DNA from 3 places in the Vagococcus penaei genome. Region 3 is predicted to be linked to each of the others. Evidence: a T-box and tRNA genes for the amino acid it is inferred to sense, from the RefSeq annotation. Region 3 holds a T-box; the other regions hold tRNA genes.

The links. The T-box of region 3 lies ahead of pheS (phenylalanine--tRNA ligase subunit alpha). A T-box ahead of a tRNA ligase gene usually reads a tRNA of that ligase, here a tRNA-Phe.
Region 1: it has a tRNA-Phe gene. The T-box ahead of pheS (phenylalanine--tRNA ligase subunit alpha) is inferred to sense a tRNA for this amino acid. The anticodon was not compared.
Region 2: it has a tRNA-Phe gene. The T-box ahead of pheS (phenylalanine--tRNA ligase subunit alpha) is inferred to sense a tRNA for this amino acid. The anticodon was not compared.

The regions. Positions count from the first base shown of each region.
Region 1 is NZ_CP019609.1:1,291,609-1,297,711, forward strand. It holds gene rpiA (ribose-5-phosphate isomerase RpiA) at 1-175, shown strand, start outside; gene gpmA (2,3-diphosphoglycerate-dependent phosphoglycerate mutase) at 197-883, shown strand; gene brnQ (branched-chain amino acid transport system II carrier protein) at 929-2,281, opposite strand; tRNA gene BW732_RS06115 (tRNA-Glu) at 2,352-2,423, opposite strand; tRNA gene BW732_RS06120 (tRNA-Ser) at 2,465-2,552, opposite strand; tRNA gene BW732_RS06125 (tRNA-Ile) at 2,566-2,639, opposite strand; tRNA gene BW732_RS06130 (tRNA-Gly) at 2,655-2,725, opposite strand; tRNA gene BW732_RS06135 (tRNA-Phe) at 2,740-2,812, opposite strand; tRNA gene BW732_RS06140 (tRNA-Asp) at 2,818-2,890, opposite strand; tRNA gene BW732_RS06145 (tRNA-Met) at 2,894-2,967, opposite strand; tRNA gene BW732_RS06150 (tRNA-Ser) at 2,979-3,068, opposite strand; tRNA gene BW732_RS06155 (tRNA-Glu) at 3,079-3,150, opposite strand; tRNA gene BW732_RS06160 (tRNA-Ser) at 3,192-3,279, opposite strand; tRNA gene BW732_RS06165 (tRNA-Ile) at 3,293-3,366, opposite strand; tRNA gene BW732_RS06170 (tRNA-Gly) at 3,382-3,452, opposite strand; tRNA gene BW732_RS06175 (tRNA-Asp) at 3,458-3,530, opposite strand; tRNA gene BW732_RS06180 (tRNA-Met) at 3,534-3,607, opposite strand; tRNA gene BW732_RS06185 (tRNA-Ser) at 3,619-3,708, opposite strand; tRNA gene BW732_RS06190 (tRNA-Ile) at 3,744-3,817, opposite strand; tRNA gene BW732_RS06195 (tRNA-Met) at 3,831-3,904, opposite strand; tRNA gene BW732_RS06200 (tRNA-Pro) at 3,914-3,987, opposite strand; tRNA gene BW732_RS06205 (tRNA-Arg) at 4,000-4,073, opposite strand; tRNA gene BW732_RS06210 (tRNA-Leu) at 4,085-4,170, opposite strand; tRNA gene BW732_RS06215 (tRNA-Gly) at 4,182-4,253, opposite strand; tRNA gene BW732_RS06220 (tRNA-Thr) at 4,266-4,338, opposite strand; tRNA gene BW732_RS06225 (tRNA-Leu) at 4,351-4,432, opposite strand; tRNA gene BW732_RS06230 (tRNA-Lys) at 4,438-4,510, opposite strand; tRNA gene BW732_RS06235 (tRNA-Val) at 4,521-4,593, opposite strand; rRNA gene rrf (5S ribosomal RNA) at 4,613-4,728, opposite strand; rRNA gene BW732_RS06245 (23S ribosomal RNA) at 4,814-6,103, opposite strand, start outside.
Region 2 is NZ_CP019609.1:2,039,574-2,045,676, forward strand. It holds rRNA gene BW732_RS09655 (16S ribosomal RNA) at 1-429, shown strand, start outside; tRNA gene BW732_RS09660 (tRNA-Ala) at 504-576, shown strand; rRNA gene BW732_RS09665 (23S ribosomal RNA) at 744-3,655, shown strand; rRNA gene rrf (5S ribosomal RNA) at 3,741-3,856, shown strand; tRNA gene BW732_RS09675 (tRNA-Asn) at 3,869-3,942, shown strand; tRNA gene BW732_RS09680 (tRNA-Ser) at 3,975-4,064, shown strand; tRNA gene BW732_RS09685 (tRNA-Glu) at 4,080-4,151, shown strand; tRNA gene BW732_RS09690 (tRNA-Asp) at 4,239-4,311, shown strand; tRNA gene BW732_RS09695 (tRNA-Phe) at 4,316-4,388, shown strand; tRNA gene BW732_RS09700 (tRNA-Tyr) at 4,393-4,473, shown strand; tRNA gene BW732_RS09705 (tRNA-Trp) at 4,481-4,551, shown strand; tRNA gene BW732_RS09710 (tRNA-His) at 4,571-4,643, shown strand; tRNA gene BW732_RS09715 (tRNA-Gln) at 4,653-4,724, shown strand; tRNA gene BW732_RS09720 (tRNA-Cys) at 4,739-4,809, shown strand; tRNA gene BW732_RS09725 (tRNA-Leu) at 4,827-4,910, shown strand; tRNA gene BW732_RS09730 (tRNA-His) at 4,943-5,015, shown strand; tRNA gene BW732_RS09735 (tRNA-Gln) at 5,023-5,094, shown strand; rRNA gene rrf (5S ribosomal RNA) at 5,107-5,222, shown strand; tRNA gene BW732_RS09745 (tRNA-Glu) at 5,236-5,307, shown strand; tRNA gene BW732_RS09750 (tRNA-Asp) at 5,395-5,467, shown strand; tRNA gene BW732_RS09755 (tRNA-Phe) at 5,472-5,544, shown strand; tRNA gene BW732_RS09760 (tRNA-Tyr) at 5,549-5,629, shown strand; tRNA gene BW732_RS09765 (tRNA-His) at 5,643-5,715, shown strand; tRNA gene BW732_RS09770 (tRNA-Gln) at 5,724-5,795, shown strand; gene BW732_RS09775 (metal-dependent transcriptional regulator) at 5,927-6,103, opposite strand, start outside.
Region 3 is NZ_CP019609.1:2,347,138-2,353,240, forward strand. It holds gene BW732_RS11195 (S41 family peptidase) at 1-349, shown strand, start outside; gene yidC (membrane protein insertase YidC) at 471-1,403, opposite strand; gene BW732_RS11205 (acylphosphatase) at 1,484-1,756, opposite strand; gene BW732_RS11210 (TrmH family RNA methyltransferase) at 1,876-2,634, shown strand; gene BW732_RS11215 (HD domain-containing protein) at 2,755-3,255, shown strand; gene BW732_RS11220 (winged helix-turn-helix transcriptional regulator) at 3,342-3,689, shown strand; T-box leader at 3,728-3,940, shown strand; gene pheS (phenylalanine--tRNA ligase subunit alpha) at 3,990-5,036, shown strand; gene pheT (phenylalanine--tRNA ligase subunit beta) at 5,041-6,103, shown strand, end outside.

The DNA.
Region 1 (6,103 bases), 1.1 Mb from region 3:
TAAAAATTATATCATTGATTTGTACTTAGAAAAAATCAGTAATCCAACAGAATTAGCTGAATGGCTCGATCATCAAGTTGGTGTTGTGGAGCATGGCTTATTCTTGGATATCACGACATGCGTCATCGTTGGATCTGAATCTGAAGGTGTCAAAACTATCAACGTGTCGCGTTAACCTAGAAAGGGATGGTTATTTATGAAAAAATTAGTCTTTGTACGTCATGGTTTAAGCGAATGGAATGCGTTAAACTTGTTTACAGGTTGGGAAGATGTCGATTTAAGTGCTGATGGTGTGAAAGAAGCCAAAGAAGCCGGTCGTAAAATCAAAGAAGCGAATATCCGATTTGATATTGCTTATACCTCTTACCTTAAACGTGCCATTAAAACCTGTCACTATGTGCTAGAAGAATGTGACCAAATGTGGTTACCTGAAGTCAAATCTTGGCGTTTAAATGAACGGCATTATGGGGCACTTCAAGGACTAAATAAACAAGAGACTGCGGATAAATATGGTGAGGATCAAGTACATCAATGGCGTCGTTCTTACGATACATTACCTCCACTAATTTCACCAGATGATCCAAAATCTGCAATAAATGACCCTAAATATGCTTTGCTTGATAAAAAAGTAATTCCTGGTGGTGAAAACCTCAAAGTAACATTAGAACGTGCCCTACCATTTTGGGAAGATCATATTGCACCGTCATTAATTAAAGGTGACACAGTACTCGTTGCTGCTCACGGTAATTCACTTAGAGCATTAGCAAAACACATTGAAAATATTTCTGATGATGATATTATGGGTCTAGAAATCCCTACAGGGCAACCACTTGTTTATGAACTAAATGATGATTTAACACTATATCGCAAATATTACTTATAATAAATAAAAGTCTACCAACGAAATAACTTTCGTTGGTAGACTTTTTTAAGCATCTTTTTTAAGTTGATAGTGACTAATAATTAAACCAACTAATAAACCAAGACAAGCAAATGGCACCCAACTTAAACCTAAACGAAACAACGGTAAATAATGATCCGCAAAAGACAGGATATTCATTAATATCGGGTACCTTTGAATAAATGTTTTGGGCAGTGCATTAATACAATCGATACTCGATGCGACCAACGTAAAAAGTGTTACTGTACGATAGATTACAGGACGTCTATCAAAAATATGAGCTCCAAGTGACATTAAAATTAGTGTCATTGCTAAAGGATAAATAAACATCAGAACAGGAATAGAAATTGCAATAAGTCGCGTTAAACCAAAATTAGAAATAATAAATGAACTGGTTAAAGCAATAACTACAAATGTGACATAATTCACTTTCGGATATAATAAGTCAAATGTTTTAGCAAATGCTGTAGATAAACCGATAGCAGTTTTAACACAAGCGATCAAAACAATAATCGCTAATAAAAAACTACCAAAATTGCCTAAATAATAGTGTGAGATTTGGGCTAGCGTAATACCTCCATTAGCATTAACAGAAAATTCACCTAAACTCATGGTTCCAGTTAATGATAACAATGTATAAAGAACCCCCATGATGACAATACCAATCATTCCTGCTTTTGATAACTCGAGAGCAATATATTTAGGTTGCTTAATACCCAATGATTTCATGCTATCAACAATAATCGTACCAAAAGCTAGTGCTGCTAAGGCATCAAGTGTATTGTACCCAGCTGTAAAGCCAGTTAAAAATGCATGATTTTGATATCCGCCTTGTATACTAGCATGAGTGATGGATCCCATTGGTTTGAGAAAAGCAAATAAAAGAATAATAGCTAACAAAATTAAAAATAACGGGGTTAAAAATTTACCAATATAATCCAAAATTCTACTAGGTTTACGTGAAAAAAACCAAACAACGCTAAAGAAAATTAATGTAAAAGCCAATAAACTAATGATTTGATAATCTGATTTAACGAATGGTGCGAAACCGACCTCAAAAGATGTAGTTGCTAGTCTAGGTAGCGCAAATAATGGACCAATAATTAAATAGAGAATTGTGGTTAATATCTTAGCATAGCGAGGTCCAACACGATTACCTAAATCCATTAAACTTTCGCTATCTGACGTTCCAAATGCTACGATTCCTAAAAATGGTAAGCCAATACCAGTAACCAAAAATCCCATGTTCGCTAACAAGACATTTGCCCCAGCCTCTTGACCAATTTGAATCGGAAAAATGAGGTTACCTGCTCCAAAAAATAAACCAAATACCATCATACCGATGTACAGTCGTTCTTTCATTGTTAATTTTAGTTTCACGTATTACAACCTCCTAATGAAATATAAAAAAAATAAGCTCAAAATTGATTTACACAATTTTGAGCTTATATGACCCGTACGGGAATCGAACCCGTGTTACCGCCGTGAAAGGGCGGTGTCTTAACCGCTTGACCAACGGGCCTAGATAAAAAATATTTTATTATTAATAGAGAAAACTTAATATGGAGAAGGAGGGATTTGAACCCTCGCGCCAGTTTCCCGACCTACACCCTTAGCAGGGGCGCCTCTTCAGCCACTTGAGTACTTCTCCATCCTTAAAATAATGGGCCTAAATGGACTCGAACCATCGACCTCACGCTTATCAGGCGTGCGCTCTAACCAGCTGAGCTATAGGCCCTAATTTTTAAAGAAAAGCGGGTGACGAGAATCGAACTCGCGACAACAGCTTGGAAGGCTGTAGTTTTACCACTAAACTACACCCGCTTAATGGATTTGGATGGCGCAGGACAGAATCGAACTGCCGACACACGGAGCTTCAATCCGTTGCTCTACCAACTGAGCTACTGCGCCTAAAACGGTCCCGACGGGATTTGAACCCGCGATCTCCTGCGTGACAGGCAGGCATGTTAACCCCTACACCACGGAACCTAATTGCGGAGGCAGGATTTGAACCTACGACCTTCGGGTTATGAGCCCGACGAGCTACCAGACTGCTCCACTCCGCGATATTTTTAAAAGGAGGATAAGGGATTCGAACCCTTGCGTGCTTTTACACACCTGACGGTTTTCAAGACCGTTCCCTTCAGCCGGACTTGGGTAATCCTCCGAAATGCTAATGACCCGTACGGGAATCGAACCCGTGTTACCGCCGTGAAAGGGCGGTGTCTTAACCGCTTGACCAACGGGCCAGACTGAATAAATTAAGTTAAATTAATGATATAAATCATTATGGAGAAGGAGGGATTTGAACCCTCGCGCCAGTTTCCCGACCTACACCCTTAGCAGGGGCGCCTCTTCAGCCACTTGAGTACTTCTCCATCCTTAAAATAATGGGCCTAAATGGACTCGAACCATCGACCTCACGCTTATCAGGCGTGCGCTCTAACCAGCTGAGCTATAGGCCCTAATTTTTAAAGAAAAGCGGGTGACGAGAATCGAACTCGCGACAACAGCTTGGAAGGCTGTAGTTTTACCACTAAACTACACCCGCTTAAACGGTCCCGACGGGATTTGAACCCGCGATCTCCTGCGTGACAGGCAGGCATGTTAACCCCTACACCACGGAACCTAATTGCGGAGGCAGGATTTGAACCTACGACCTTCGGGTTATGAGCCCGACGAGCTACCAGACTGCTCCACTCCGCGATATTTTTAAAAGGAGGATAAGGGATTCGAACCCTTGCGTGCTTTTACACACCTGACGGTTTTCAAGACCGTTCCCTTCAGCCGGACTTGGGTAATCCTCCATAATATTAGCAAAAACCATACAATTCCATAACAATGGACCTTGTAGGACTCGAACCTACGACCGCCCGGTTATGAGCCGGGAGCTCTAACCAACTGAGCTAAAGGTCCAAGTTATAAATTATCGCGGCGGAGGGGATCGAACCCCCGACCTCCCGGGTATGAACCGGACGCTCTAGCCAGCTGAGCTACACCGCGTAATTAAAATCGGGAAGACAGGATTCGAACCTGCGACCCCTTGGTCCCAAACCAAGTGCTCTACCAAGCTGAGCTACTTCCCGTAAAAAAGGTGACGCACCCAAGAGGAGTCGAACCCCTAACCTTCTGATCCGTAGTCAGACACTCTATCCAATTGAGCTATGGGTGCTTAAAAAGCAATGCCGAGGACCGGAATCGAACCGGTACGGTGATCACTCACCGCAGGATTTTAAGTCCTGTGCGTCTGCCAGTTCCGCCACCCCGGCTGGAACATAAAAGCGGAAGACGGGGTTCGAACCCGCGACCCCCACCTTGGCAAGGTGATGTTCTACCACTGAACTACTTCCGCTTAGAAATAGAATGCCGGCTAAAGGACTTGAACCCTCGACCCTCTGATTACAAATCAGATGCTCTACCAACTGAGCTAAGCCGGCTGTAACTTCTTATGCGGGTGAAGGGACTTGAACCCCCACGCCGTAAGGCGCTAGATCCTAAATCTAGTGCGTCTGCCAATTCCGCCACACCCGCAAAAATGACCCGTACTGGGCTCGAACCAGTGACCCTCTGATTAAAAGTCAGATGCTCTACCAACTGAGCTAACGAGTCTAATTTAAAATGGAGGTTGACGGGATCGAACCGCCGACCCCCTGCTTGTAAGGCAGGTGCTCTCCCAGCTGAGCTAAACCTCCAAAAAAAATACTTATAAATGCGTGGCAACGTCCTACTCTCACAAAGAGAAACCCTTCACTACCCTCGGCGCTAAGAAGCTTAACTGCTGTGTTCGGCATGGTTACAGGTGTATCCTTCTTGCCATCGCCACCACACTTCTATAAGTGTTCTATTTAATTAAGTGATTGCTCACTCAAAACTGGATTTGAAGTTATCATTAACATAAGTGACACCGTTTATTTGGTTAAGTCCTCGATCGATTAGTACTAGTCCGCTCCATACATCACTGTACTTCCACTCCTAGCCTATCTACCTGATCATCTCTCAGGGATCTTACTTTCTTAAAGAAATGGGAAATCTCATCTTGAGGGGGGCTTCACGCTTAGATGCTTTCAGCGTTTATCCCGTCCATACATAGCTACCCAGCAATGCCCTTGGCAGAACAACTGGTACACCAGAGGTATGTCCATCCCGGTCCTCTCGTACTAAGGACAGCTCCTCTCAAATTTCCAACGCCCGCGACGGATAGGGACCGAACTGTCTCACGACGTTCTGAACCCAGCTCGCGTGCCGCTTTAATGGGCGAACAGCCCAACCCTTGGGACCGACTACAGCCCCAGGATGCGACGAGCCGACATCGAGGTGCCAAACCTCCCCGTCGATGTGAACTCTTGGGGGAGATAAGCCTGTTATCCCCAGGGTAGCTTTTATCCGTTGAGCGATGGCCCTTCCATGCGGAACCACCGGATCACTAAGCCCGACTTTCGTCCCTGCTCGAGTTGTAACTCTCGCAGTCAAGCTCCCTTTTGCCTTTACACTCTTCGAATGATTTCCAACCATTCTGAGGGAACCTTTGGGCGCCTCCGTTACATTTTAGGAGGCGACCGCCCCAGTCAAACTGTCCATCTGACACTGTCTCCCGCCACGATAAGTGGCGCGGGTTAGACTGGTCATAACACAAGGGTAGTATCCCACCAATGCCTCCCTCGAAACTAGCGTTCCGAGTTCAACGGCTCCTACCTATCCTGTACATGTGTCACAAACAGTCAATATCAAACTACAGTAAAGCTCCATGGGGTCTTTCCGTCCTGTCGCGGGTAACCTGCATCTTCACAGGTACTAAAATTTCACCGAGTCTCTTGTTGAGACAGTGCCCAAATCGTTACGCCTTTCGTGCGGGTCGGAACTTACCCGACAAGGAATTTCGCTACCTTAGGACCGTTATAGTTACGGCCGCCGTTTACTGGGGCTTCAATTCTGAGCTTCGCTATTGCTAACCCATCCTCTTAACCTTCCAGCACCGGGCAGGCGTCAGCCCCTATACGTCATCTTTCGATTTTGCAGAGACCTGTGTTTTTGATAAACAGTCGCTTGGGCCTATTCACTGCGGCTAAACTTGCGTTTAGCACCCCTTCTCCCGAAGTTACGGGGTCATTTTGCCGAGTTCCTTAACAAGAGTTCTCTCGCTCACCTTAGGATTCTCTCCTCGACTACCTGTGTCGGTTTGCGGTACGGGTCGTTTGCTTCTAA
Region 2 (6,103 bases), 310 kb from region 3:
CCTTATTGTTAGTTGCCATCATTTAGTTGGGCACTCTAGCAAGACTGCCGGTGACAAACCGGAGGAAGGTGGGGATGACGTCAAATCATCATGCCCCTTATGACCTGGGCTACACACGTGCTACAATGGACAGTACAATGAGTTGCGAGACCGCGAGGTTTAGCTAATCTCTTAAAGCTGTTCTCAGTTCGGATTGTAGGCTGCAACTCGCCTACATGAAGCCGGAATCGCTAGTAATCGTGGATCAGCATGCCACGGTGAATACGTTCCCGGGCCTTGTACACACCGCCCGTCACACCACGAGAGTTTGTAACACCCAAAGTCGGTGAGGTAACCTTCGGGAGCCAGCCGCCTAAGGTGGGATAGATGATTGGGGTGAAGTCGTAACAAGGTAGCCGTATCGGAAGGTGCGGCTGGATCACCTCCTTTCTAAGGATAATTACGGAAACACATTGGTTGAATTTACTTTGTTCAGTTTTGAGAGGTCTACTCTCAAACTAAATGGGGCCTTAGCTCAGCTGGGAGAGCGCCTGCCTTGCACGCAGGAGGTCAGCGGTTCGATCCCGCTAGGCTCCATTGGTAGAACCTTTACCATTATTGTTCATTGAAAACTGGATAGTTGAAGTTAGACATCAACATAAATTAAGTACACCGCGTGACACAGCGTAAGTTGTGAAGCGTTGTTTGTATCAGATATCGCTGTTTGATACAAACAAAAAAGATCTAACCATTAGGTTAGAAAAGGTTAAGTGAATAAGGGCGCACGGTGGATGCCTTGGCACTAGAAGCCGATGAAGGACGGGACTAACGCCGATATGCTTCGGGGAGCTGTAAGTAAGCTTTGATCCGGAGATTTCCGAATGGGGGAACCCAATACCTTTTATAGGGTATTATCTATTAGTGAATACATAGCTAATAGAAGGTAGACGCAGAGAACTGAAACATCTAAGTACCTGCAGGAAGAGAAAGAAAAATCGATTTCCTTAGTAGCGGCGAGCGAAACGGAAACAGCCCAAACCAATGAGCTTGCTCATTGGGGTTGTAGGACTCAGCTGTGGTAGCTGTTGTAAATAGTCAAATCGACCTGGAAAGGTCAGCCGGAGCGGGTAAAAGCCCCGTAGACGAAATTGACAACACACCTATGAGTATCCTGAGTACGGCGGAACACGAGAAATTCCGTCGGAATCCGGGAGGACCATCTCCCAAGGCTAAATACTCTCTAGTGACCGATAGTGAACCAGTACCGTGAGGGAAAGGTGAAAAGCACCCCGGAAGGGGAGTGAAATAGAACCTGAAACCGTGTGCCTACAAAAAGTCAAAGCCCGTTAATGGGTGATGGCGTGCCTTTTGCAGAATGAACCGGCGAGTTACGATTGCATGCGAGGTTAAGCTGAAGAAGCGGAGCCGTAGCGAAAGCGAGTCTGAATAGGGCGACGTAGTATGTAGTTGTAGACCCGAAACCATGTGACCTACCCATGTCCAGGTTGAAGGTGCGGTAAAACGCACTGGAGGACCGAACCCACGTACGTTGAAAAGTGCGGGGATGAGGTGTGGGTAGCGGAGAAATTCCAATCGAACTTGGAGATAGCTGGTTCTCTCCGAAATAGCTTTAGGGCTAGCCTCGGAATTAAGAATGATGGAGGTAGAGCACTGTTTGGACTAGGGGCCCGTCTTGGGTTACCGAATTCAGATAAACTCCGAATGCCATTCATTTATATCCGGGAGTCAGACAGTGAGTGATAAGATCCATTGTCGAAAGGGAAACAGCCCAGACCACCAGTTAAGGTCCCAAAATATATGTTAAGTGGAAAAGGATGTGAGGGTGCACAAACAACTAGGATGTTGGCTTAGAAGCAGCCACCATTTAAAGAGTGCGTAATAGCTCACTAGTCGAGTGCCCTTGCGCCGAAAATGTACCGGGGCTAAACATATTACCGAAACTGTGGATAGAACCTTTGGTTCTATGGTAGGAGAGCGTTCTAAGGGCGTTGAAGCTAGATCGTGAGGACTAGTGGAGCGCTTAGAAGTGAGAATGCCGGTATGAGTAGCGAAAGACAGGTGAGAATCCTGTCCACCGAATGACTAAGGTTTCCTGGGGAAGGCTCGTCCTCCCAGGGTTAGTCGGGACCTAAGCCGAGGCCGATAGGCGTAGGCGATGGACAACAGGTTGAGATTCCTGTACTCGTTTGTTTTGTTTGAACAATGGAGGGACACAGGAGGTTACGGAAGCGCACTGTTGGATATGTGCGTATAAGCAACAAGTCTTGGTGTGAGTCAAATGCTTACACCTCTAAGGACGAGTTGTGATGTGGAGGGAAATTTAGTACCGAAGTTCCAATATCACACTGTCAAGAAAATCTTCTAGTTAGAAGCAAACGACCCGTACCGCAAACCGACACAGGTAGTCGAGGAGAGAATCCTAAGGTGAGCGAGAGAACTCTTGTTAAGGAACTCGGCAAAATGACCCCGTAACTTCGGGAGAAGGGGTGCTAAACGCAAGTTTAGCCGCAGTGAATAGGCCCAAGCGACTGTTTATCAAAAACACAGGTCTCTGCAAAATCGAAAGATGACGTATAGGGGCTGACGCCTGCCCGGTGCTGGAAGGTTAAGAGGATGGGTTAGCAATAGCGAAGCTCAGAATTGAAGCCCCAGTAAACGGCGGCCGTAACTATAACGGTCCTAAGGTAGCGAAATTCCTTGTCGGGTAAGTTCCGACCCGCACGAAAGGCGTAACGATTTGGGCACTGTCTCAACAAGAGACTCGGTGAAATTTTAGTACCTGTGAAGATGCAGGTTACCCGCGACAGGACGGAAAGACCCCATGGAGCTTTACTGTAGTTTGATATTGACTGTTTGTGACACATGTACAGGATAGGTAGGAGCCGTTGAACTCGGAACGCTAGTTTCGAGGGAGGCATTGGTGGGATACTACCCTTGTGTTATGACCAGTCTAACCCGCGCCACTTATCGTGGCGGGAGACAGTGTCAGATGGACAGTTTGACTGGGGCGGTCGCCTCCTAAAATGTAACGGAGGCGCCCAAAGGTTCCCTCAGAATGGTTGGAAATCATTCGAAGAGTGTAAAGGCAAAAGGGAGCTTGACTGCGAGAGTTACAACTCGAGCAGGGACGAAAGTCGGGCTTAGTGATCCGGTGGTTCCGCATGGAAGGGCCATCGCTCAACGGATAAAAGCTACCCTGGGGATAACAGGCTTATCTCCCCCAAGAGTTCACATCGACGGGGAGGTTTGGCACCTCGATGTCGGCTCGTCGCATCCTGGGGCTGTAGTCGGTCCCAAGGGTTGGGCTGTTCGCCCATTAAAGCGGCACGCGAGCTGGGTTCAGAACGTCGTGAGACAGTTCGGTCCCTATCCGTCGCGGGCGTTGGAAATTTGAGAGGAGCTGTCCTTAGTACGAGAGGACCGGGATGGACATACCTCTGGTGTACCAGTTGTTCTGCCAAGGGCATTGCTGGGTAGCTATGTATGGACGGGATAAACGCTGAAAGCATCTAAGCGTGAAGCCCCCCTCAAGATGAGATTTCCCATTTCTTTAAGAAAGTAAGATCCCTGAGAGATGATCAGGTAGATAGGCTAGGAGTGGAAGTACAGTGATGTATGGAGCGGACTAGTACTAATCGATCGAGGACTTAACCAAATAAACGGTGTCACTTATGTTAATGATAACTTCAAATCCAGTTTTGAGTGAGCAATCACTTAATTAAATAGAACACTTATAGAAGTGTGGTGGCGATGGCAAGAAGGATACACCTGTAACCATGCCGAACACAGCAGTTAAGCTTCTTAGCGCCGAGGGTAGTGAAGGGTTTCTCTTTGTGAGAGTAGGACGCTGCCACGCATTTATAAGTATTCCGGCATAGCTCAGTTGGTAGTAGCGCATGACTGTTAATCATGATGTCGTAGGTTCGAGTCCTACTGCCGGAGTCCTTTTAAAGAGTCATTAAAAGCTAAAGCTTGGAGAGTTGTCCGAGTTGGCCGAAGGAGCATGATTGGAAATCATGTAGGCGGTAATAACTGTCTCAAGGGTTCGAATCCCTTACTCTCCGTAAAATAATAAATAAGGCCCGTTGGTCAAGCGGTTAAGACACCGCCCTTTCACGGCGGTAACACGGGTTCGATTCCCGTACGGGTCATAACAATAAATATATAAAGTTTTCAGATGGGAAAAGTCTTATTTAGCCAATAAGAATAGATGGTTCGAATCCATAAACTTTTTAAATGGTTCCGTGGTGTAGGGGTTAACATGCCTGCCTGTCACGCAGGAGATCGCGGGTTCAAATCCCGTCGGGACCGTTTAGGCGCAGTAGCTCAGTTGGTAGAGCAACGGATTGAAGCTCCGTGTGTCGGCAGTTCGATTCTGTCTTGCGCCATTTTGGAGGGATAGCGAAGTGGCTAAACGCGGCGGACTGTAAATCCGCTCCTTCGGGTTCGGCAGTTCGAATCTGCCTCCCTCCATTTTTATAGGGGTATAGTTTAGTGGTAGAACTACGGTCTCCAAAACCGTCAGCGTGGGTTCGAGTCCTACTACCCCTGTTGCTTCAATAGTATTATGGCGATTGTGGCGAAGTGGTTAACGCATCGGATTGTGGTTCCGACACGCGTGGGTTCGATTCCCATCAGTCGCCTTTTTTTATTGGGCTATAGCCAAGCGGTAAGGCAACGGACTTTGACTCCGTCACTCGTTGGTTCGAATCCAGCTAGCCCAGTTTTAATATGGTATGGCGGTATAGCCAAGTGGTAAGGCAGAGGTCTGCAACACCTTTATCATCGGTTCAAATCCGGTTACCGCCTTTTTCTAATTAATATATGCCGGCGTGGCGGAATTGGCAGACGCGCTGGACTCAAAATCCTGTGCCCGCAAGGGCGTGCCGGTTCGACCCCGGCCGCCGGTATTAGTTAGATTTTTTATTTTAATAGTATTATGGCGATTGTGGCGAAGTGGTTAACGCATCGGATTGTGGTTCCGACACGCGTGGGTTCGATTCCCATCAGTCGCCCTTTTAATGGGCTATAGCCAAGCGGTAAGGCAACGGACTTTGACTCCGTCACTCGTTGGTTCGAATCCAGCTAGCCCAGTTTATTTTATAGTATGGTAATAATGGCAAGAAGGATACACCTGTAACCATGTCGAACACAGTAGTTAAGTTTCTTAGCGCCGAGGGTAGTGAAGGGTTTCTCTTTGTGAGAGTAGGACATTGCCATGCTAGATAGATAATAGGCCCGTTGGTCAAGCGGTTAAGACACCGCCCTTTCACGGCGGTAACACGGGTTCGATTCCCGTACGGGTCATAACAATAAATATATAAAGTTTTCAGATGGGAAAAGTCTTATTTAGCCAATAAGAATAGATGGTTCGAATCCATAAACTTTTTAAATGGTTCCGTGGTGTAGGGGTTAACATGCCTGCCTGTCACGCAGGAGATCGCGGGTTCAAATCCCGTCGGGACCGTTTAGGCGCAGTAGCTCAGTTGGTAGAGCAACGGATTGAAGCTCCGTGTGTCGGCAGTTCGATTCTGTCTTGCGCCATTTTGGAGGGATAGCGAAGTGGCTAAACGCGGCGGACTGTAAATCCGCTCCTTCGGGTTCGGCAGTTCGAATCTGCCTCCCTCCATTTTTTTAATATGGCGATTGTGGCGAAGTGGTTAACGCATCGGATTGTGGTTCCGACACGCGTGGGTTCGATTCCCATCAGTCGCCTTTTTTAATGGGCTATAGCCAAGCGGTAAGGCAACGGACTTTGACTCCGTCACTCGTTGGTTCGAATCCAGCTAGCCCAGTATATAATTATTGATTAGTATATAAAATAAAAAGAAGATAGATTGAGTTTTCTCATATTCTATCTTCTTTTTTCTCATCTTTTATTGTACGAATTTAGTAAAAAACTGTTGGAGATTTAACTTCCAACAGTTTAAGTATAACTAGAAAAAATCAAGTGTGCTTGTTTTAGGCTAATATGAAATGTTTTATCTGATTGATTAATTGTAAAGACAATCAATTCGTTAAAATGATCAATATCTACTATATGGATAGTATCACCTACCGTTAAGTTAATTGACGACATATAATTTAAAACGGAAGTATCATC
Region 3 (6,103 bases):
TAAAAAAGGGGTTGAACCAACAATTGAAGTAGCATATCCTGAGTATTTAAATCATCGAATGATTGATATGTCTAAGACGTATAAAGAAGGTATGATTAGTGAGGATGTTACAATCATTAATGACTACTTAAATGCTTTAGGCTATCAGACTGAGACCAAGTCTGATGTTTATACTACTGAAACAAAAACTGCAGTGAGTGAATTTCAAGACAAAGAAGGCTTAGGCGTAACTGGTGAAGTTAATAAAGAAACAGCTCAACGCTTAGTAGAAGCAATTTTAAATCACTGGAAAGAAAATGATAGTCAGTATTTAAAAGGCTTAGAAGTTATTCAAGAAAAACTAAAGTAATCAATTTGATACAAGACTAGGTGTATTGCCGTGATTAGCGGTAGACACTTAGTCTTTTTTAGCTTGATTTTTTTGATAAAAAAATGAGTCTACTTAGTTTCAAGTAGACTCATTTAAATATTTATTTTTTACGTTGTTGCTTACCTGCATTACGTCCGTTTTTATTAGTTACAGTCGCTTTTTTAGCGGGTTCTTTTTTCTTTGGACTAGGTGTTACATCTTTTAATTGTCCAGTAGTTGAGACTTTAATTGGATTCTTTTCAAAATAAGCTTCCAATTCTCGCTTGATTTTTGGTTTTTGATAAAGTGTTGAAATAGCAGATTGGATACAACTAAAAATCCCACCGATTGCCCAATACAATGTCACTCCTGCTGGAGAAGAAAACGAAATAAAGATAATCATCAATGGAGAAATATACGACATCATCCGCATTTGTTTCTTTTGCGCTTCATCCATACCAATCATTGTGACAAAACTTTGGACAAAATAACTAATACCAGCAATTGCAACTAAAAGCAAACTAGGTTTACCCAAATTTATGCCTAAAAAGACTGATTCTGAAATACCTGGAGTTACTTTGGCAGCGAAGAATAAAGCAGTAAATATTGGCATTTGGATGAGTAATGGTAGACAACCAATCCCACCAACAATACTAATATCATTTTCTTTGTATAATTTTTGTAGCTCTTGTTGCGCGGCCACAAGTTCTTCTTGTGACTGAGTATTTTTCATTTTAGCATTAATAACATCCATATGTGGCTTTAATGCAGCAATTTTTTCTTGCTGAATGGTTGATTTTTTCATTTGGCTTAAGCCTAATGGTAAAATAATTAACCTAACAACAAGGGTTAAAACGATAATAGCTAAACCAAAACCAAGGCCTAGATTATCGGCTAAATAGGTTAGGAGTTGACTCATAGGTTTCACTAAAAAATTATAAATGATTCCTTCTCCCGTTGGATTACCTGCCTTATCTGTTTTGACACAGCCTGACATCGTAATTAAAAGCATCAACAAGCCGGATGAAACCAGCCATTTCCTTAAATTTTTCATTCAATTCTTCCTTTACAATAATCTACACAAAGATAACTATAACGAATTGCTTAGGTTTTTTCAATCAATTTTAATGATTTTTAATAGGTTACTTGAAAACCTTTCGTTTTTTGATTAGTTGTATGATAGGTAACATCACAGGTATCAACACGTCCAGATGGTGTAGGTGATTTTTTAACAGCGTCAATAAATGTTGAAATTTTATTTTCTTCCCCACTTGCTTCAATATATACACGTCCATCAGACAGGTTTTTCACTAACCCGCTGACACCAATTTTATCTGCAACTATTTTAGTTAAATAACGAAAGCCAACACCTTGGACTCTACCTGATACAATTATTTGAATTTGCATAGTTTCTTCCTCACTTTCTTTCATTAATTGTAGTATATAATGCTTAATTTAAATTAACAAACTATACATGATAAAAAAATTTGTTATAATGGATGCACGAACGAGAAAAGGAAGACATCATGAAAGAAATTACATCAACTAAAAACCCATTGATTAAAGAATTAAAAAAATTACATAAAAAGAAACACCGCATCGAAACAAATAGTTACTTAATTGAAGGTGAACACCTCGTTGAAGAGGCATTTACTTACCAAGCAGAGATTATAAGCTTACTGGTTACCAAAGATAGCTATCAAGATTATCACTATTTAACAGAACAAGTGAGTGATGATTCTTTATACGTTGTGACTGATGACGTCTTAAAAGTCGTTTCTAGTTTACCCACTCCGCAAGGAATTATCGCGGTCATCCGTAAAACTGAGGTAGTGAAAAACCAACAATTAGGTCGGATGTTATTACTTGATCGAGTGCAGGATCCCGGAAATGTTGGAACAATGATTCGAACGGCGGATGCCGCTGGTTTTACTCATGTTATTTTGGGTGAAGGTTGTGCAGATATCTATCAATCAAAAGTACTCCGTGCTATGCAAGGTAGTCAATACCATTTAACGCTTGAAGAGGCTAATTTAACTGACTTTATTTTAAAACTAAAAGAAGAAAATTATCAAGTTTATGGCACTGAATTAAATGAAGAGGCAATTGATTATCGAGAAATCGAGTCAACTGATAAACTAGCTATTATCATGGGGAATGAGGGACAAGGTGTCGCTCAGGAACTATTAGAGCTAACGGATAAAAATCTGTATATTCCAATTAAAGGGAAAGCAGAATCGCTAAATGTTGCAATTGCTGCTGGTATTATTATGTTTTCGCTTTAAAAATTTACGAATTTATTAAATTAATTGACTTTTATGGTTGGAATACTTGTTACATGTTAGAATAGTTTATGTTTAAAGGTTTGTGAAGGATTATTTAAAAAGAAAGTATGTGACTCGAAAATGGCGTTAGATTGGAAAAATGATAAAGAATATGTTGCACTTGTGGAAGATTTAATTTTTACTGACGAGGTTCAAAGTTTAGCTAAATTTACACAACATCATTACTCTAATAGATTAGATCACTCAATTAGTGTGTCATATAGAAGCTATTTATTAGCAAAAAAATGGAATGGTGATGAACGAGCAACTGCCCGTGCAGGGTTACTTCATGATTTATTCTTTTATGATTGGCGAGACCAAAAAATGGGTGATGGCACGCATGCTTATGTCCATCCGAGAATTGCGTTAAAAAATGCACGTGAATTAACTGAAATTTCAAAATTAGAAGAAGATATTATTGTAAAACACATGTTTGGAGCGACAATTGCGCCACCAAAATATAAAGAAAGTTACATTGTGACTTTAGTCGATAAGTATTGCGCTTGCGAAGAAGCTATTGTTCCGTTGTATCAAAAATTGAAACACAAAGCCTCTGCTTACTTCGGACTCTCTCAAATTTAAGCCAAAAGCTAGCATTGTCTAGCTTTTTCATTTATACTAAATTGATAGAATAGTAAGTAGCAAATGTTGAATTAGGAGTGATTTAAATGACATCATGTCGAGAAAGACAATTTCAACTCTGTCCTCGTTTTGAAAAGACGTTTGCAATTTTAGGAAAAAAATGGAACGGCTTAATTATTGATGTCTTACTAGAAGAGGGGCCACAGCGCTTTGTGGAACTTGCTTCTAAGATTCCAGATGTTAGTGACCGTGTCTTAGTCGAACGTTTAAAAGAACTTGAAGAAAAAGAAATACTGGCACGTTTAGTCCTTGAAGATGAAAATAATCGAATTGTCTACCAATTAACCGAAAAAGGCCAAGATTTAAAACGTGTGATGGATGAAATTCAGTCATGGGGTGAACGTTGGGTGACTATTAGTCAACCAACGACTTGACCTTTTAGTCGAAATCTTGTAGACTAACTGATAAATAAAGAAATACATTTTAGGGAAAAGAGTAACTTAAAAATATCTTCAAAAGGGAAATCTGTCATTGGACTGTAAGCAGATTGTAGATGATTTAGGTGAAGTTCACTTCCTGAGTAGTTTATTGCTAAAATAAACCGGTGCTAGTCATCGTTAACAATTTAGAGATGCTTATTTTTAGTAGGCAAATTAGGATGGTACCGCGAGACATCGTTCCTTATCAGGAATGGTGTCTTTTTTGTGTAGTAAAAAAAGAAAGGGTTGGAAAATATGTCATTACAAGATACATTGGAACAATTAAAAACGGCAACACTTGCACAAATTAATCAAGTACAAGGATTAACTGAATTAAATGATATTCGCGTGCAAGTTTTAGGTAAAAAAGGCTCAATTACTGAAGTTTTACGTAGTATGAAAGATTTATCACCAGAGATGCGTCCAGTCGTGGGTGCATTTGCAAACGAGGTGCGTGATGAATTGACGATAGCTTTAGAGCAAAAAAAGATTGATTTAGAAGAAATGGTCTTAAATCAAGCATTAGCATCTGAAACAATTGATGTTACGTTACCAGGTAAAACAGTTAAAACGGGGACACCCCACGTATTAACACAAATTATTCAAGAGATTGAAGATATCTTCCTAGGATTAGGCTATCAAGTAATTGAAGGTAATGAAGTGGAACAAGATGAGTATAATTTTGAACGAATGAATTTACCAAAAGACCATCCAGCACGTGATATGCAAGATTCTTTTTATATTACAGATGATTTGTTGTTACGGACACATACGTCACCAGTTCAAGCAAGAACAATGGAGCAACATGATTTTTCAAAAGGGCCTCTAAGAATGATTAGCCCTGGTAAAGTTTTCCGTCGTGATAATGATGACGCGACACATAGTCATCAATTTCATCAAATTGAAGGACTAGTTATTGATGAAAATATTACAATGGGTGATTTAAAAGGAACCCTTGAAGTGTTGTTAAAAAAAATCTTTGGTGATGAACGCAAGATTCGTTTAAGACCAAGCTACTTCCCATTCACTGAGCCATCTGTTGAGGTAGATATTAGTTGCTTTAAATGCGGTGGAGCAGGTTGTAATGTTTGTAAACACACTGGTTGGATTGAAGTCTTAGGTGCGGGTATTGTTCACCCCCGAGTGCTTGAAATGTCTGGTGTTGACGCAACAAAATACAGTGGTTTTGCCTTTGGTTTAGGTCCGGATCGTTTAGCAATGTTGAAATACGGAGTTAATGATATTCGTTATTTCTATCAAAATGATCGTCGCTTTTTAAAACAATTTAACGTAAAGGGGTAGAAAGATGTTAGTTTCATATAAATGGTTAAACGAATTAGTTGATTTATCGGACATTAGAGTTGATGAATTAGCAGATAAAATGTCACGCTCAGGAATTGAAGTCGAAGATGTCACAATTCCTGAAGAAGGGTTAAAGAAAATCGTTGTCGGTGACGTGAAAGAATGTCAACCACATCCAGACAGTGATCATTTATCAATTTGTCAAATTGATGTTGGTGAAGATGAGTTATATCAAATTGTGTGTGGTGCACCGAATATCACAGCAGGTAAAAAAGTAATTGTTGCTTTACCTAACTCACGTATCACTGGTAATGTTAAAATTAAAAAGGGTAAAATGCGTGGAGAAGTATCTTTAGGAATGGTCTGTTCATTACAAGAGTTAGGTTACTCTGACAGTGTGGTTCCAAAAGCTTATGCAGAAGGAATTTATTTTTTACCAGATCATGCAGTAGCAGGTGAAGCTGTTTTTCCATATTTAGATATGGACGATGCTATCATCGAGTTATCAGTCACACCAAACCGGGCAGATGCACTAAGTTTACGCGGAGTTGCATATGAAGTAGCTGCACTTTATAACAAGCGAGTTACTTTTCCAAGCCAAGAAGTTTTAGAAGATGATAGTGATTCAGTCGAAAATTATGTTAAAGTAACGGTTGATCACGCAGAGGATACACCAACTTATTTAATGCGCGTCATTAAAAATGTTACCGTTAAAGAGAGCCCTCTTTGGTTACAAACACGTTTAATGAATGAAGGGATTCGCCCAGTTAATAATGTAGTAGATGCAACAAACTATGTTTTATTATTATTCGGTCAACCTCAACATGCGTTCGATTACAATCGTTTAAATAGTCAGAATATCCATGTCCGTCGTGCAGTAGCTGGTGAAATGTTAACGACACTTGATGGTGTTGAACGTGAATTAAGTTCGGATAACTTAGTGATTACTGATGGTAAAACACCAGTTGCTTTAGCCGGTGTAATGGGCGGTGAAGCGACTGAAATTACCTCTAATACAGTCACTGTCGCGTTAGAAACAGCCCTATTTGAGCCAACATTGATTCGCC